2 regions of the Vibrio sp. R12-SW3-ISO1 genome follow, and region 2 is predicted to be linked to the other one. Evidence: riboswitches for the same ligand, from Rfam matches in the RefSeq annotation. Region 2 holds a riboswitch; the other holds the start of a gene.
The links. Region 2 has a riboswitch for thiamine pyrophosphate ahead of thiB (thiamine ABC transporter substrate binding subunit). Riboswitches for the same ligand answer to the same signal wherever they lie in the genome.
Positions count from the first base shown of each region.

Region 1 (9,539 bases), on a different contig from region 2:
TGTTCAAGATCGTTGAGATGACAACTGCCATGGCACATGGCTTCAATCGTGATGGCCACCAACAGGCGGCGGCGCTCGCAGCTCAAGACAAAATCCAACTGCTGGTCGAAAATATCAAAAAGCTGAGATTTGATGCTACGGGTCGGATCAAATGGCGGCAGTTTTTGCGTCTCTTGCTCTTGGTGCAAAATGTGTTCGACGACATTCTGGTAGAGCTTCTCTTTCGAGCCGTAATGGGCATAGATGGTGGGCTTTGACGTGCCTGCGCATTTGGCGACAGCTTCAAGCGATGCGCCTTGCACACCAAAATCCTGGTAGCACTCCATTGCTGCCTGAATAATATTCTGCCGAGTTTTTTCGCTTCGTTGACTTCTTTTATCCATACAAAGGTCAGAGCAGTGTTCTAATTTCTTCCATGTGGTCATTGTGTTAACGCTACCATAAGCATGGTCCTACCAGTATGCCTGTCGCTGAGAGTTGAGAGCTGACTCAACATTGCGACACTCGATTGCCGAGATTATCCACGGCTAAGGATTTGGTTTAGCCCTTCAACCAGATTCACAATGGGCTCAATCTTGCGCCCGACTAGCTCATACGCGTAAGGATCGTTGACCACAAACTGGTTGGCCTCTAAACCGGTGACCGCGAGATAGCCCTCGATCTCAGATTTGACCATCAGCGGCGCGACCGGCACTTCTAGCACTTTCTTATCCCCATCAAGGACATAGACAAAGCTTTGGGTCTCTTTGGTATGAACCGCCTGTTTAGGGACAAACAGGGTCGCCTGGCGTTCTATGGCGTTGAGGTAGAGCTCGGTTTTACTTCCCACCAGTAACTGATTGTCAGAATTGGTAAAGGTGGCATAGGCGGAGAGTGTCTGGGCTTGTTCGGTGGTTTTGCTGTCGACAAAACTGAGCGTACCATCAATAAATTGGCCGTTGGCATTTTTTACCGACACTGTCGGCGGCGTGTGTGTTGAGGGATCACTCAGTGTCGTTAGGTAGGGGTAGAGCACGTCATTCGGCGCGCTGAAATGCAGTTCCACATCAGAGACGGCGATCAACTCCGTCAACTCCTGACCTTTGGTGACGAAGTTCCCGGCACTGACCAGAATTTGCCCCACTTTCCCTGAAAAGGGCGCGACGATGGTGGTATCGACGAGCGCCTCTTGGGCGACAAGCAGATTCTTTCTCGTCGCATCAATGGCTTGCCGAGCGCTGTCGAGTCGTTCACCGCGCGTCACACCGGATTTCGTTAAATCAAGGATATTGTCGAGCGCGCGTTGGTATTCCTCTTGGGCGGCTTGAACCGCTAAACGAGCGAAGGTGGTATTAAATTCAAACAGCGGTGTGCCCTTTTTAACCACCGCACCATCATTGACCAAGACATTGGTAATCTTGCCTTCCTGATCCGACAGAATTTTTGTGTATTCAGACGCTTGGAATTCACCGGAGAGCTTCTCGAGCCGGATCGCTTGCTTCTCTATCGGCAACTGAACTTGATACGCGTTGGATTGATAACGTTCGCTGGCGTTCGACAGTTGGCAGGTGACACTGAGAGTGGCCGCCGCGCCAAACAGAACGCTGAGGGTAAGTGCTAGAGGCTTCATGTTATCCCTAAACCTTGTGGTCGTTGATCCCAAAACGAGATGGCCGCTGGGCGGCTCGAGATGATTATGCAACATAGATTATTTTAACTTTACCGTTAAGTAAAGTTTTATTGATGGTTTGAATGGGTTGCGTAGGGCGTGCTTTTTATCACTCGGTGAAAATGTAGATGCTCTTTGTGCTCACTATTCTCGCCTTATAAGAATATAATTTGAACTCACTCTATGACCCAGTTAGAAAAGAATTGACCATGAAAAACGGCAGCGGCCAAGTGAACGAGAAAATCTTACAACTGCTCATGCAGGTAGCGGTCAACGACGAGCCGGTGACCGCCAAAATCTTGAGTCATCAGCTTGGGACACCACTGAGCAGTTTGTATCGCCACCTCAAAATGTTGAAAGAGTGGAATCTGATTGAAGAGAGTACGCACGACAAAACCTTGATCATCGGTCCGGCGGCTTTGATGTTGATGCGCAGTTACCAATCGAGTCAAAGTGAGCTGGAGTCAGTGTCCGCGGTGCTCAGACGCTTACAAAAGCAGACGGGCGAAATGGCCGCTTACATGGTGCCTGTTGGCTATCGTGCACTGTGCGTCAGCCGAAAAGAGAGCATGCAAGCGCTTAGGTGCAGTTATGTCGAAGGGCAGAGTCAGCCGCTGCTGCATGGCGCCTCATCGAAAGTGATGTTGGCGTATATGCCGAGTGCGCGCTGCGAGAAAATATTGCGTTATTTTGGCCAAGAGTCGCAATGGGACGCTTGGCAGACCAAATTGGACGCGATTCGAGCCCAAGGGTATGCGGTCAGTACCTCTGAAATTGATCCCGGGGTGTCTGGTATCAGCGCGCCGGTGTTAAAGGGCAGCAAACTTGTTGGCGCTGTGTCGGTGATGGCACCGGCTCATCGCGTTGAGATGAACGAGCAAAAAATTGTACTTCATGTATTGCAGGCAGCGAGAGCTCTGCCTCCTGAAAGGTAAAGGATATGTTTAGGCTATTTCAACGGCGCAAGCTACACAGTATTACTGGGCTCTGTTGCGACAAACTCACCTTGCTCAGTGTCAGTGAACAGATCAAACCGATGAGCCAAGTAGAGTTTGATATGGCCAACCAGAGCTTGGAAGAGCTCTACGATTGGTTGGCAGACAAAGTCTCGACCAATATTGGCTATGGCGGTCATTTCAATCTCCAACAAGCGGCCAAACATCGCTTGCTTGATACCGTTGCGGCGTTGATGGAATCGGCCAGTTTACCTGTGCTCTTTGCCAATGACGGTGAAAGCTTACTGCATGCGCTGCCGATGGTGGCGAGTCAAGGCAGAGAGCTGGGGTTTATCCATATCAGCCGCAGCTTGGATATCAAACCGACTCTAGAGCCTGAGAAAGGCTCGCTGTTTCATTTTATCTTGCAGCGCAGTCAGCAAAGCCGCTTGTTCTGCCTTGGTGTGGACTCGGACAATCAAGATCCGAAGCTACTTGATTATGCAGAAGATCTCGGCTGTGATTGGTTGTCCGTCAACGAGTGCCACTTTCGCTCTCGTTTTACTGTGAAGCAGCAGTTGAGCCACTACTTGTCGCATTGTGACGACGTGGTGATCAATATTGATCTCGCCAGCTTACAGCCCGTGACGCGGTTGGAATCCGATACGTTGATCGAAGTGCAGATGGTCAATCGAGTGTTACGCCAAGTGCTGCTTTCAGGCAAGGTGCGCTTAGTGCAATTTGTCGGTTACAAAGACAAGCACATTTATTCGAAAGAGACATTGGGCGTGGTGAATGGCTTGGCGTCACTGTTTCCCAGTCATCATAGAGCAGCGTAATGCTCAAGTGGGTGAAAACGGGGGCCTATAAAACTACTAAAGCTGGCGGTTAAGCCAGCTTTGTTGGGGTTGCACAGTTATTGAGATTTGCTGTTCGTGTTTTTGTTCGAATCTTTCCAGTATTGAATACGAACACGATGCAATTGTGCTTTTCTCATTTTCTTCATGATAATCCCTCACGTTAAATACCATGCTCTTCATTGAGCAGATGTGAATCTAGTTCCTCATGAACAATTTCAATTTAGCGGCGAAATGCGCGAAACACCAGTGTTTTGATCACAAATTTTTCGCGAAATTGGCGTAATTTCTAATTTACATGTGACTGAGATCGCCATTTATTGGTCTTGTCATGTAATCGAAGTAAAAGCATCATCTTTACTTTGTATTTGTTAAACAAAACCTTAACTGATGTGTAACCTTACTCGCCTACCATTTGCTCGCTTATATAATGATAACTCAGCAAGGAGTCAGCAATGTGGGATCGTGATGAACAGGATTCACAATTCAGCCAGATGATCGAAGCGCGACTATCTCGTCGTCGTTTCTTAGCCGGAACCGCTGCCGTCAGTGCAGGGGCGTTTCTTTCCCTCAACCCGATCGCGAAAGCGATAGCGGCATCGAGTGATAGTCGTTTGCTCAACTTCGAAGCGGTGCCTGCCTCGACAAAAGATGCGATCATCGTACCTAAAGGTTATAAAGCCACGCCGCTTCTCTCTTGGGGTGATCCTATTTTTGCTGATGCGCCAGAGTTTGATCAAAGCGGTAAGCAAGGTTCAGCCGCGCAAGCGCGTCAGTTTGGTGACAACACCGACGGGATGAGCCTATTCCCTATCAGTGACGATCGCGCTGTTATTGCGGTGAACAACGAATACACCAATTACGAATACTTGTTCGAACATGGCGGTAAAGCGATGACGGCGGACGACGTATTAAAAGCGCAAGCGGCACACGGTGTGACGGTGTTCGAAATCGTCAAATCCGGCGGAGAGTGGAAAGTGGATAAAGCGGGGAAACGCAACCGCCGTATTACCGCTAACACAGAAATGCGCCTGACAGGCCCAGCGGCGGGTCATGCGTTGATGAAAACCAAATTGGATCCTTCAGGCTTAGCGCCACTCGGCACCTTTAATAACTGCGCCAACGGTCAAACGCCTTGGGGTACATACTTAACCTGTGAAGAGAACTTCCACGGCTATTTCGGTACCAGTACGACGGCTGAGTTGAGCGACGATCATAAGCGTTACGGAATCAAAGCGGCGAAGAGCAGCTACCAGTGGCATGACACCGATGAGCGTTTCGATGTCGCTAAGCATCCGAATGAGCCACACCGTTTTGGTTGGGTTGTGGAGATCGATCCAAACGATCCGACGTCGACGCCGCTTAAGCGCACTGCACTCGGGCGATTTAAGCACGAGAATGCGGCACTGTTGATCAACGATGATGGTCATGTCGTGGTGTACCTAGGTGATGATGAGCGTGGGGAGCACATTTACAAATTTGTCTCTCGCGATCGCTACCAACCGGGCAATGATGCTGCTAATCGCAACTTGCTTGAAGAGGGCACCTTGTATGTCGCCAAGTTCGAGATGGACGACAACGAGTTGAAAGGCAAAGGCCAGTGGATTGAACTGACGTACGGCAAAAATGGCCTGACTAAAGAGAACGGTTTTAACGATCAAGCCGAGGTGATGATTTTTGCACGTCGCGCTGCGACTCAAGTTGGCGCGACCACGATGGATCGCCCAGAGTGGGTGGCGGTGCACCCAGACAACCAACACGTCTTCTGTACCCTCACCAACAACAAAAACCGCGGCGTAAAAGAGGGCCAACCTGTCGGTGGTCCTAACCCTCGCGCTGAAAACCACTACGGACAAATTGTTCGCTGGGTACCGACCTCGGGCGATCACACCCAAGCAGAGTTTGATTGGGATTTGTACCTGATTGCTGGCAACCCAACGGTGCACAAAGATTCGCTCTACGCGGGCAGTGACAACATCAACGCCGACAACATGTTTAATAGTCCGGATGGTATCGGTTTTGATAAAGCTGGTCGTTTGTGGATTCAAACGGACGGAAACTACTCAAATCAGGGCGATTTTGCAGGTCAAGGGAACAACCAAATGTTGTGCGGCGATCCTAATACTGGTGAAGTGCGACGTTTCTTGACGGGGCCAATTGCCTGTGAAATCACGGGGCTGACCTTCTCCGCCGACTACAAAACCATGTTTGTGGGGGTTCAGCATCCGGGCGAGAAAGGTGCGCCTTCTCACTATCCAGGTGGTGGTGACAGCAAGCCTCGCTCCACCATCGTTGCCATTACCCGTGAAGATGGCGGCGTTATTGGCGCTTAAGCTGTCTCACTGTTTGCATCAACAATCATTCGCATCAAGATGGGCGCCACGAGCGCCCATTTTTTATTGCCGATATCCACATTGGCATATTTATGCGATCGCTCGCATAAAAAACGTCAAGGTTTCGTGTGTTCACCGCAAAGAGTGTTGCGCTTCACAATCGCAATCCCTATATTGAAAGAGTACTCAGCATAACCTTAAGGTGTTCTAATCCGAATAAACTCCAGATAACAATACGACATTGAGCGATTGACCCGGCGAATCTAACCCATTTCTATTGGCGCAGACGCCCCAACGTAAAAAGAATAAAGTCTATCTGAGCGCCTTCTGATGAGAGAAGTGGCACCTTTAGGTTATCAAGTACGGTGATGATAACTGAGGAGGAGGTTAGGCTATGGTATCACTACTTTGGGTAGCATTAGGTTGTGTGGTCTTCTTATGTTGTTGGAGTGCTCAGCATGGTCTCCCTATGCTGGGGCTTAAACTGGATGAGTCCGATCTACTGATTATATCTGAACTCGCTGGCGAAGACGTCTTAGAGGCATGACCTCAAATAAACGACGATAATGAGCGTTGAAGCAGCAGCAAAAATGGAGCCTTGGGCTCCATTTTGCGTTTCAAGCCTATCGAAAATTTTGGCTATGGCAGTGCGTTGCGTTATAGCGAGATCACGTCCGTCAACTTATCCACCACCGTATGAAAACGGGCTGGCCACGCTCTTTGTTTCTTGCTCACCAAATACAGGGTCTCGACGACAGCTTTCTTTGGCTGATGCACAGCAAGTTGATCGCGCAAAGTGAAAGAGCTGAATGCGCTGTGTGGCAGCACCGTAAAACCGAGCCCTTTGGCGACTGGCAGAAGAATTTGACTGAGTTGGTTGATGTAGCCCGAGGTGCGCAGGGCGCGAATATCAATCCCTGCCAGCGCTTTGTCGCCACACTGCGAAAAGTAGAGCGAGAGATAGTGCTCCGCGTCGGGGTGGCGAATTAAACCGATCTCAAGGAGAAGTTCAGGGGTGATAGGCTCGTCGACGTTTGCCGGCACAATCAAACACATGGTTTCTTGACCTATCTCCTGCGCTTCGATTCTCGGGTCGAGCGGAATGTGGGTGACAAGGCCCAAATCGGCGCGTCCCTCAGCCAAATCGTCGATGATCTTGCGGTTGGGGGCGACTTCCAGCTTGACGACCAGTTGTGCAAATTCACACTGTAAATCGAGCAGATGCGGGTAGATAAGCTGCGCCAACGCGCCAGAGCAAGAGACCGACACCTCACCTCGATGCGCGTCATCCTGAGATAACGAAGCAATCAGGTCTGTTTCTTGTTTGGCGCGCTGCTTTGCGTACTGATAGACCTGTCTGCCTTGTTCCGTTACTTCAAAGCTCTTGTTGTGACGCGCAATCAGTGGGTAGCCGCAAGCCTGTTCGAGCTTTTTGATGTGCTGGCTGACACCGGGCTGAGTCATGAACAGCTTTTCTGCGGTATGAGTAAAGTGGCCGGTCTCGACCAAGGTTTGAAACGTTTTGAGCCAGAGTGGATTGAGCATAACCGTCAAATCAATAACGAAAATTTATAAAATTAAGAGTAAACGATAATGTTCTGTGTGCCAAACGTCGCGTTCGTATCGCCCACTCCTCGATTCACTCGGGTTATTTAAGTGATCTGAATAGGTTGCATCTGCGCTACCACAGGGTTAAGGTTGGCGACATAGTCGGGGAGCGTTCCTTCTGCTCGAATCATAACGATAGCTTGATTAACGAGCCTGTCGTAGAAGCATAGAAGGAGGGCTGAGATCGCATCGCGAGACCCGTTGAACCTGATTCAGTTAGCACTGACGTAGGGAACTATTCATAACGCGGTGTCGTGGGGTCGCCACAATCTCGCCCGTTATGTGTTGTGCTTGGCCAACGCGCTCTGCACACAGTTCCTGATGCGTGCGTGAGGAACACCGATGAACCAAACCGCATTTTATGACCCTCAAACTCCGATTGTCCTAACCATCGCTGGCTCCGACAGTGGCGGCGGCGCGGGCATCCAAGCCGACATCAAAGCGATCAGTGCAACAGGCAGTTACGCCTGCTCCGTTATTACGGCAATTACCGCGCAAAATACCTGTGGCGTTCACGCCATTCATCCTATCCCTATCGACCATGTTCAAGCGCAGCTCGATGCGGTATTGAGCGATCTCAATGTCGTGGCGGTGAAGGTTGGCATGCTGGCTGACGCTGAAATCATCCGTGTCGTGGCACAAAGTTTGTCGGCGTATCAGCCCAAGTTTCTAGTGGTGGACCCGGTGATGGTGGCCACCAGTGGTGACAGCTTACTGCACGCGAGTGCGGTGGGTGCGCTTAAGAAAGAGTTGCTACCGCTTGCCGATATGATCACACCAAACTTACCCGAGGCGGCTGCGCTGACTGGGCGAGCAACGCCGACATCGGAAGAGGAGATGGGAGCGATGATTGACGCCCTGCGCGCCTTGGGCGCCAAAACAGTGCTTCTTAAAGGGGGGCATTTAGAGGGCGAAAGCAGCAACGATCTGCTGATTGAAAGGAGTGGCAGTGAATTGATTCGCGCTAAACGAGTCACCACTCATAATACTCATGGCACGGGTTGCACGTTGTCATCGGCCATTGCGTCCTATCTTGCCCAAGGGTATCGGCTGCACAAAGCGGTCCATTTGGCCAAGCAATACATCTCACAAGCCATCGCGCATGCCGATGAACTCTCTATTGGTCAAGGACATGGGCCTGTGCACCACTTTTTCTCTGGTCACCAAAATGTACGTTAATCGCGATGGTGTGCAGTCACAACATAAGGGCCCTTATTTGGGCATCGAGACCGAGCCAGAGCGGCTAGAGTTGAGAATAAAACGCGCCGCGTCATAGCGATCATTAGAGAGAGGAATATAGCCAGAGTGGGAGACAACTTTGTTGATGTTGTCTCTGTCGATATAACTATCGACAAAGCGTTTCAGTGATGGCCGCTTCTCTAGCGCCTGTTTGTTCACGTAAATAAACAGAGGACGGGAAAGTGCGGTGTATCGTCCCATAATCACGTTCTCGACACTGGGTTTGACCGCGTTGAAGCCAGAGGGAGAGATGGCGATCGCTTTCAACTTGTCTTGATTTTGCAAATAGTAAGCAAAGCCGATAAACGCCATGGCGTTGGGATCGGCGGCCACTTCGGCGACTAAGGCTTCATCGTCTTCATTTGCGGTGTAGTCTTGTCGACTCGCTTTGCCATCCAGCACCACCTCAACAAAATAGTCATAAGTGCCTGAGTCTGATCCAGGGCCGTGCAGGACGATGGGGCGATCAGGGAAGTGCGGATTGACTTGCTGCCAGTGAGTTATCGTGCGTTCAGCGGTGCTTTCCCAGAGTGTTTTCAGTTCATCAAGAGAGAGCGCATCGATCCACTGGTTTTCTTTGTTCACCACCACGGTTATCGCATCGAGTGCGACGGGGAGCTCAATATAGTCGATGTGGTTGATCTCACACAGCGCTCGCTCTTTCTCTTTAATCGGGCGAGAGGCGTTAGAAATATCCGTGCGGCCTCGGCAAAACTTACGAAATCCGCCACCTGTGCCAGTGATGCCCACCACCACTTGGGTGTTGTGCCGCTCGGCACGCATAAAGTGATCGGCGACGGCTTGAGTGATCGGGTACACGGTACTCGACCCTTCAATTTTGATCAGATCTTTCCCGTGTGCCGTGGTACTCATCAGCGCTAGGCATACAGAAGCAAGAACAGTCGAACGCAATCGAAAA
Region 1 is NZ_JCBDGK010000048.1:36,770-46,308, reverse strand. Features, by position in the region: gene AC6R0R_RS15350 (TetR/AcrR family transcriptional regulator) at 1-383, opposite strand, end outside; gene AC6R0R_RS15345 (efflux RND transporter periplasmic adaptor subunit) at 518-1,609, opposite strand; gene AC6R0R_RS15340 (IclR family transcriptional regulator) at 1,858-2,583, shown strand; gene AC6R0R_RS15335 (arginase family protein) at 2,589-3,422, shown strand; gene AC6R0R_RS15330 (PhoX family protein) at 3,896-5,773, shown strand; gene AC6R0R_RS15325 (hypothetical protein) at 6,168-6,320, shown strand; gene AC6R0R_RS15320 (LysR family transcriptional regulator) at 6,431-7,318, opposite strand; TPP riboswitch at 7,475-7,632, shown strand; gene thiD (bifunctional hydroxymethylpyrimidine kinase/phosphomethylpyrimidine kinase) at 7,724-8,560, shown strand; gene AC6R0R_RS15310 (PstS family phosphate ABC transporter substrate-binding protein) at 8,594-9,539, opposite strand, start outside.
Region 1: it holds a riboswitch for thiamine pyrophosphate, as region 2 does, so the genes downstream of both, thiD (bifunctional hydroxymethylpyrimidine kinase/phosphomethylpyrimidine kinase) here and thiB (thiamine ABC transporter substrate binding subunit) in region 2, are expected to answer to the same signal.

Region 2 (9,539 bases):
ACATTGACCTTGCCACAACTTTCGAAAACGGTGCCTGATCTCAAAGGCCAGATTCTGGGGCAAGTGGCGTTGAGTGGAGCGATGACTGAGCCAACCTTAGGGCTAGACATCAACGCCAACCGATTAGCGTGGCAAACCTTAGCGCAAATTGGCAGCGCGAGCATCAAGGGCAAGGTGACCCCACTGCCTGTGCCGCAAGGCGATCTGCAATTGAACGTTAAGCAGGCGACGGTTCAAGGCGAGCAGATTGAGAGTGTCGCACTGACCTTTTCTGGCTCGCAACAGCAACATAAGCTCAGCTTAGATCTACTATCTGAGTTGGTGACGAGCCATATCGACTTGCGTGGTGCATTGACGTTAGAGCCGCAGCTGAAGTGGCAGGGCGAACTAGAAGAGGTATCGTTCTCCACCCTGCAGGGCGAATGGATGCTGGCTGACACCACCGCACTGGGCTTTGACGCTGAGCGTAACCAAGTGATGGTTGCGGCGCACTGTTGGCTGCAGTCGGATTCCGCGTTGTGTTTGGATGAGGATATTCAAGTGGGGGAAAGCGGTGAAGCCGCGCTCTCTTTGTCGCAGTTTAATGTCAATCAACTGCATGCCTTTATCCCACCCACCACTCAGCTCAAAGCTGAAGTGAATGCTAATGTGTGGGCGAAATGGTCGCCAGAGACACCGCCTGAAGTAAAAGCCTCGGTGTCTATGCCTGCCGGTCAAGTGACGCAAAAGCTCGAAGAAAATGTCACCTTGGCGTGGCATGCGGTGACACTGGAGGCCGCGCTAGCAAATAACCGTTTGGATGCCGACTGGCTGATTGATGTGCGCGACAATGGCGACCTTTCTGGCCAAGTGAGTCTCCCTAACGTATTGGACGCCAACCCCAAGATCGACGCCAAGCTCGCGTTAACTCCGTTCCACATTGATTTTCTTGCGCCATTAATCGGCGATTTTAGTGAGCTAAAATCGACCATCAGTACCGATCTCGCCATCAGCGGTGCGGTAACGCAACCGAAAGTCGAGGGGCAACTGCTGATCGATAAGATGTCGCTGAAAGGGGAGCTCTCTCCGGTAGAAGTGGATTCAGGTCGAGTGAGCCTCGAACTCAACGGTTATGATGCGCTGCTCGCGGCAAAATTGACCACGCCAGATGGCGATTTGGAACTCTCCGGTGAAGCCGAGTGGCGTGAGCTAAGTAACTGGAACGCGCAACTGCGAGTGTACGCTGAAGAGCTGCTGGTCAATGTGCCGCCTATGGTGGCGCTGAAAGTGCAGCCGGATATGACGATATCGGCCTCGCCTAAATTGGCGCGCGTGGATGGAAGCATTCATCTGCCTTGGGGGCGTATTATCGTCGAAGAGCTACCGCCGAGTGCCATTGGTGTCTCAGATGATCAAGTGTTACTTGATAAAGATCTCCAACCGGTTGAGAACGCCACCGAAGTGCCGTTTAATCTCGAAACCAATATTAATATCAGCATTGGCGATGACTTCAAGCTGGTGGCGTTTGGGCTTGAAGGCGGACTGAAAGGCAACTTGAATGTGGCGCAAAAAGACAAAGGTCCGTTTGTCCAAGGTGAAATCAACATTGTCGATGGTTCGTATCGCTCCTTTGGTCAAGATTTGGTCATTAGTGAAGGTAAGATTTTGATGAATGGGCCAGTGGATCAGCCCTATGTGCAGATCACCGCGATCCGAAATCCCGATAACACCCAAGACGACGTGACGGCCGGGGTCAAAGTGACTGGACCGGCCGATGAGCCATCGGTCACCATCTTCTCAGATCCCGCCATGCCGCAAGCGAATGCGCTATCCTATCTATTGCGTGGTCAAGACATTGATGGCGAAGCAGGCGGCAACGCGATGACCACCACACTCATTGGTTTGAGCCTAGCGAAAAGCGGCAAAGTGGTGGGCGAAATTGGCGAAGCCTTTGGCGTTCAGGATCTGCAGTTGGATACCGCGGGCTCGGGTGATGATTCTCAGGTCACGGTGAGTGGTTATATTCTCCCTGGCTTGCAGGTTAAATATGGGGTCGGCATTTTTGACTCGGTGGGCGAGTTTACGGTGCGTTACCGCTTAATGCAGGATCTTTATTTAGAGGCGGTCTCTGGTGTGAGTAGCGCTGTGGATCTGCTCTATCAATTTGAGTTTGATTAATAGTGGCTCTAACACAGAGCCGACGTTGAGACACACTCAGGCAGAGAAAGGAAATAGGGGCGGGCAGTGCAACATCTATTGTTTGTTTATGGCACCTTGCGCAAAGGGGAGTCGAACCAAGATTTTTTAGCTGGCTCGCAGTGTTTGGGTCACTTTGATACACCGCCCTTTTATGCGCTGTATGATTTGGGGCCCTATCCGGCGGTGATTGAAGGACATGATTCGATCTCAGGTGAAGTCTATTTGATCGATGATGTCACGCTCGCACGTATAGATGAACTAGAAGATGTGCCGGTAGAGTATCGCCGAGAGCGCATAGATACGCCGTTTGGTCAGGCTTGGATTTACCTCTACCAAGATGTCAGCCAATTGGATGTGTTGATTGCGTCGGGCGATTGGTGCCAGCGCGTCTAGCGCCACTTTATGGTGAGAATAAGTGTTCAATAAGGAGAGCCCTATGTCAGCGCTGAAACGTACCATCACACCCGTCGGGGTGTGTATCGCCCTGCTACTCACAGGCTGTACCACTGTCACTACGCCAACGTCTAACGTCGATCAAGATTGGTATCAGTTCGGTGTTGATCGCGGTGAAAACGGCTTACTGAACTTGTCGCAATCCAAGTTAGCCAAAGCGGATCAAGCTGGCTATTTGAACGACGACCGTTATGCCGCCTATTTGACAGGGTATGAGCAAGGTCGCGGTCAATATTGTCAGCAAAACGCCTACATGCTTGGGGTGATGGGCAAACCCTATTATGGGGTGTGCGACCGTCTTGACCCCTTCTTCCAGCAAGACTATGTCTCAGGGCGTAATTCCACGGCAGGTTCGGGTTTTTAATGGTTGAATGCCGATAAAGAAAACGGCCAGAGTTTCGCTGCTCTGGCCGTTTTCTGTTATTTAATGAGTCACGGCGGTTGGGTGAGGATTACTTACTCGCGCGCTCAAACGACTCCAGAATCTCTTGGCGCGCGGCAGCGACGTCTTCCCAGCCCTCCACTTTGACCCATTTGCCGCTTTCGAGCTCTTTGTAGCGCTCAAAAAAGTGGGTAATTTGCGCTTTGAGCAGCTCAGGAATATCACCGACATCTTGGATGTGCTCGTACTCTTTGGAGATTTTACTGTGCGGCACGGCGAGCACTTTGGCATCTTCACCTGATTCATCGGTCATTTTCAATACACCGACAGGGCGACAGCGAATCACACTACCTGGCATCAAGGGATAAGGGGTCGGCACTAGGACATCAACCGGGTCACCATCTAAAGAGAGTGTGTGATTCACATAGCCATAGTTACATGGATAGAACATAGGCGCGGACATAAAGCGGTCCACAAATACCGCGCCAGAATCTTTGTCGACCTCGTACTTGATCGGATCGGCATTGGCCGGAATTTCGATGACGACATAAATGTCATCCGGGAGTGATTTCCCTGCAGGGACGTGATTAAGACTCATGGGCAAGCTTCCTTGTTATTGGTCGATATGTAGGCAAATACCTTACCGCTAAACTTGGTTTTTTGTAAATGACGGACGATGAGAGCTTGGTCAAGAAAACACCGATTGTGAAGCGCAGCGACTGGGGAAGCGATGGAAGTTCATAAAAAACAAGGCGCTCAGTGAGCGCCTTGAAGAGAATAGCTGAGCCTTATTGGTCTTTGTATTCTGCGAGGAAAGATTCGACTTTCTTGACCATGTTTTTTGAGCCAACAAAGAAAGGCACACGTTGGTGCAGCTCTGTGGGTTCAATATCCATGATGCGTTTCTCACCGTCTGAGGCAATACCGCCCGCCTGCTCAATAATGAACGCCATTGGGTTGCACTCATAAAGAAGACGCAGTTTGCCGTTCGGGTGGCTTTGCGTGCTTGGGTACAGGTAAATGCCCCCTTTCAGTAGGTTACGGTGGAAGTCCGACACCAAAGAGCCAATGTAGCGAGACGTGTACGGGCGACCGTCATTCGGTTCGTTCTCTTGGCAGAATTTGATGTACTTTTTCACGCCCATTGGGAAACGGAAGTAGTTACCTTCGTTAATTGAGTAGATGCGGCCATCTTCTGGCACCATCATATTCTCATGAGACAAGCAGAACGTACCGATCGATGGATCGTAGGTAAAGCCATTGACGCCATTGCCAGTGGTGTAGACAAGCATGGTCGATGAACCGTAAATCACATAACCGGCCGCGACTTGCTTGTTGCCTGGTTGAAGGAAGTCTTCTTCTGTCGGTGGGGTACCGATAGGAGAGACGCGGCGATAGATAGAGAAAATCGTTCCGACAGAGACGTTAACATCGATGTTAGAAGAGCCATCGAGTGGATCCATCAATACCACGTATTTGGCATTTTTGTTCAGTTCTTTATTGAACGCGACCGCCTCATCTTCTTCTTCACTTGCTACGCCACACACTTGATCACGTGCTTCAAGTGCTGCTTTGAACTTCTCGTTCGCGTAAACATCCAGTTTTTGTTGGGCTTCGCCCTGAATGTTCTCACTACCAACGGCACCGGTGATATCACCAAGGCCCGCCGCGTTAATTTCGCGGTTGACGATTTTAGCCGCAAGGCGAATCGACGACAGTAGGGATGATAGATCACCGCTAGCGTGGGGGAAGTCCGTCTGTTTTTCAACAATGAACTCGCCAAGGGTGCGCATTCCAGACATGTTTATTCCTTAAAATCGCATAAGTTTGGGGGGAGTTGGGCAACCTCTTGCCATTTTATTATTGGGGCACAAGAGGGACGAAGCTATGCGTGAGCTTTTGTTTTTGCCTTGAGCAATTGTAAAACCATGATCTTATTATTGGTAACGAACTAACTGTCTAACCTCTCAATTTTTTTGGTAATTATTCAAATATTTTCACGGTTTTTCATCTTGAACAAACTTTGCTCGATTGTGCCAAGATTTCACATCCCAAGGACAAAGAGGTTCGCTTTTCAAGCCATTATCGCCATAATGAGCACTTCAAATTAGCCTTTTCAGGATCACTCTATGCATATTCATATCTTGGGAATTTGTGGCACCTTTATGGGAGGAGCGGCAATTTTAGCGCGTCAATTGGGGCACAAAGTCACCGGCAGTGACGCCAATGTGTACCCGCCCATGAGCACGCTACTTGAATCGCAAGGTATTGAAATTATAGAAGGGTTTGATCCGGCGCAGTTAAATCCGGCGCCCGATTTGGTGGTGATCGGTAATGCGATGAGCCGTGGTAACCCGTGTGTCGAGCATGTGCTTGATAGCAACCTGCGTTACACCTCCGGCCCGCAGTGGCTGCAAGAGTTTCTGCTGCATGACCGATGGGTACTGGCGGTCGCGGGAACGCACGGCAAAACCACCACATCGAGTATGCTCGCTTGGATTCTGGAAGATTGCGGTTATGACCCCGGTTTTCTCGTGGGGGGCGTGCTTGGCAACTTTGGTTTGTCGGCAAGATTGGGCAACAGCCCGTTTTTCATAGTTGAAGCTGATGAATACGACAGCGCTTTTTTCGACAAGCGTTCTAAGTTCGTTCATTACCATCCACGTACCTTGGTCATGAATAACCTTGAGTTCGATCATGCAGACATCTTCGATGATCTGGAAGCGATTAAGCGCCAATTCCACCATTTGGTGAGAACCGTACCGGGCAATGGGCGTCTGTTTACTCCTCAATCGGACCAGGCGCTGCAAGACGTTATTGCCCGTGGCTGCTGGAGCGAACAAGAGTACACAGGGTGTGAATCTGGCTGGCAAGCGCAAAAACAGGCCCAAGATGGCAGTGTCTTTGATGTCTTATTGGCGGGAGAAATAGTGGGTCGAGTGACGTGGGATTTAGTCGGCGATCACAACGTCAGCAATGCGTTGATGGCCATCGCGGCGGCGCGTCATGTGGGGGTCACTCCGGATCACGCTTGTGAGGCGTTAGGGCGCTTTATTAATACCAAACGCCGCTTGGAGTTAAAAGGGCAGGTCAATGAGATCACTGTGTATGACGACTTTGCTCATCATCCAACGGCGATTGAACTGACATTGGGCGGCTTACGTAATAAGGTGGGTCAATCCCGAATCCTTGCGGTGTTGGAGCCGCGCAGTGCAACCATGAAACGCGGGGTGCACAAAGAAACGCTTGCGGCCTCATTGCAGGCGGCCGATGAAGTGTTCCTCTTTCAGCCTGAGTCAATTACTTGGTCGGTGAGTGAGATTGCCGAGCAGTGCGCGCAACCCGCTTATGTCTCTGACGACATCGACGACTTGGTGCGCAGCATCGCTCGGCATGCTCGCCCCGGCGATCAGATTCTGGTGATGAGTAACGGCGGGTTTGGCGGAATTCACGACAAACTGTTAGCGCAACTAGCCCAATAATAAGAGATACGCACAATGGCTGAAAAATCCATCACCCTCGCTTTTACCGGAGCCTCAGGCGCGCCTTATGGGCTGCGTCTGTTGCAGTGCTTGTTGGCCGCGGACTATCAGGTTTATCTACTGGTTTCATCGGCGGCGCGAGTGGTGTTGGCCACCGAGCACGGATTAAAACTGCCTGCCAACCCAGACAGCGCCAAGCAAGCCTTGGTCGCCCATCTCAGCTGCGACCCGGCTAAATTAGTGGTGTGCGGCAAAGAGGACTGGTTCTCGCCCGTGGCCTCTGGCTCAGCGGCGCCCAAGCAGATGGTGGTTTGCCCTTGTTCGGCGGGCAGCGTCGCAGCGATTGCTCATGGTATGTCCGATAATTTGATTGAACGGGCCGCCGATGTGGTGATGAAAGAGCGTGGTCAATTGCTGCTGGTGGTTCGAGAAACGCCTTTCTCAACCTTGCACCTTGAGAACATGCACAAGCTCTCGCAGATGGGCGTCACTATTATGCCGGCCGCGCCCGGTTTTTATCATCAACCCAAATCGATAGACGATCTTATTGATTTTATGGTCGCGCGCATTTTGGATCACCTCGGCATCGAGCAATCCTTGGTGGCGCGCTGGGGCTATGATCAACGTAACGATTCGTGATTGCGCCTTGGCGGGCCGTCACGCAAGTATGGCTATTGTCGGGCAGACCTATTACAATCAAGCCGAACCTCATCGGGGAGCTATTCATTCACTGAATGACGCTGAGATCGAGCTTTGCTCGGGACCCGTAGACCTGAACCAGATAATGCTGGCGTAGGAATTGAGCGAGGACATCAGGCGTCTGTTTGTCCCTCAGACCTGCGTGGCTCAACAAGGAGAGCGAGCAGTGAAATCCACTTTTATCCCTTCATTTATGCCACTTTGTGCCGCCGCGGCACTGACGTCTTTTTCTGCAACCGCAGCCGATACGTTAACCGTTTATACCTATGACTCTTTCGCTGCCGATTGGGGCCCAGGCCCAGTGGTAAAAAAAGCGTTTGAAGCACAGTGCGACTGTACGTTGAATTTTGTAGCTTTGGATGATGGCGTCTCTATCCTCAATCGCTTGAGACTGGAAGGCGACAATAGCAAAGCCGATATTGTGTTGGGGTTAGACAACAACTTGATGGCAGAAGCGCAGCAGACCGGTTTGTTGGCTGAGCATAGCGTCGATACGTCATCCGTCACCTTGCCAGGCGGCTGGTCCAATACGACCTTTGTGCCGTACGACTACGGTTACTTCGCGTTTGTCTACAACAAAGAGACCTTGGCTGAGCCACCGACTAGCCTCAAAGCGCTGGTGGAATCAAATGACGACTTAACAGTCATCTACCAAGACCCGCGTACCTCAACCCCGGGTCAAGGTTTGATGCTGTGGATGAAATCTGTCTATGGCGACGAAGCGCCGCAGGCGTGGAAAGCGTTGGCGAAAAAGACAGTGACGGTCACGAAAGGGTGGTCAGAAGCGTACTCGATGTTCTTAAAAGGCGAGTCTGACATGGTGCTCTCTTACACCACGTCACCTGCGTACCATCTGATTGCCGAAAATGATGCTAAGTTCGCTGCGGCGAATTTCGCGGAAGGTCATTACACTCAAGTAGAAGTGGCGGCCAAAGTCAAAACGAGCGCGAACAGCGAGTTGGCGGATGCCTTTATGCAGTTTATCTTCAGCGATGACTTTCAGTCGGCCATGCCCACAGGGAACTGGATGTACCCAGTCACTGACGTTGCGTTGCCAGAAGGGTATCAAAGCCTGACGAAGCCAAGCCAAGCCTTGAGCTTTAGCGCTGAAGAGGTGGCTACCCACCGCAAAGCGTGGATTCGTGAATGGCAAAACGCGTTGACCTTCTAAGGTTGGGCGTTCGTGCAATCTGTCCCTAAATTAGGCGTATGGGTCGCGATCTTGATCGCGGCCTTTGTCGTTTCTGCGCTGCTGGCATTGCTCAATCAAGCGCCTTCCCTCGATCTGCGTGTCATTTGGCAAGATCCTTATTACCGCCACGTTACCCAATTTAGCTTCTATCAATCCTTCCTCTCAACGCTGCTCAGTGTCGGCTTGGCGATCCCCGTTGCTCATGCTTTGTCGCGGCGGCAGTTTATCGGCAAAGCCTTGGTACTTAAGCTGTTTACGACCACTTTGGTGCTGCCTGTCTTGGTGGGGGTGTTTGGCTTGCTTGCGATTTATGGGCGCAGTGGTTGGCTGGCGATACAGCTTGCGCAGTGGGATCTTTCGTTGCCATTTAATATTTACGGTTTGCATGGGATTTTGCTCGCACACCTCTTTTTTAATCTTCCTTATGCGGCGCGTTTGCTGCTGCAATCACTAGAGTCGATTCCGGCGGAGCAACACAAACTGTGCGCCCACTTAGGCATGGGCCATTGGCAAAAGTTTAAGTGGGTCGAATGGCCGCGGATGAGGCAGCAATTAGCGCCTGTTTGCGGGTTGGTGTTTATGCTCTGCTTTACCAGTTTTGCCACTGTTATGGCATTGGGCGGCGGGCCCAAATCGACCACCATTGAGCTCGCGATTTACCAAGCGATCAAGTTTGATTTTGATTTGCAAGCGGGCGCGTTACTGGCAATTTGGCAAATGCTGCTATGTGGCTTAATGGCGTTATCGATTCAACGTTTCGCTCGACCTATTGCCATTTCGATGGGCAGCGACGCACCAACTGCGTTGGTGGTGAAAGACAGTCTATTCTCTAAGTGCTGGGATGGCGCTTGGATAGGTTTTAGCTTGCTGTTAGTGTTGCCGCCTCTTGGGATGGTACTAGCCAGTGGTATGAATTCTCAGGCGCTGAATGTGCTGAGTGATGGCCGATTTTGGTCCGCGCTTGGCGCGTCACTGAAAGTGGCGAGCATGGCGAGCGTTATCGCTGTCAGTGCGGGCACGGCGATTTTATTGTCGAGCCGAAGACTGCGCCTCAATCAACGTGAGAAAACCGCGGATAAGATAGAGCTGCTAGGGACCATCATTCTGGTGACCCCAGGATTAGTGATCTCGACCGGGCTCTTTTTGCTGCTCC
Region 2 is NZ_JCBDGK010000011.1:23,129-32,667, forward strand. Features, by position in the region: gene tamB (autotransporter assembly complex protein TamB) at 1-2,157, shown strand, start outside; gene AC6R0R_RS03020 (gamma-glutamylcyclotransferase family protein) at 2,224-2,571, shown strand; gene AC6R0R_RS03025 (DUF2799 domain-containing protein) at 2,615-2,995, shown strand; gene ppa (inorganic diphosphatase) at 3,084-3,611, opposite strand; gene fbp (class 1 fructose-bisphosphatase) at 3,802-4,815, opposite strand; gene mpl (UDP-N-acetylmuramate:L-alanyl-gamma-D-glutamyl-meso-diaminopimelate ligase) at 5,143-6,495, shown strand; gene AC6R0R_RS03045 (flavin prenyltransferase UbiX) at 6,511-7,134, shown strand; TPP riboswitch at 7,198-7,311, shown strand; gene thiB (thiamine ABC transporter substrate binding subunit) at 7,388-8,365, shown strand; gene thiP (thiamine/thiamine pyrophosphate ABC transporter permease ThiP) at 8,378-9,539, shown strand, end outside.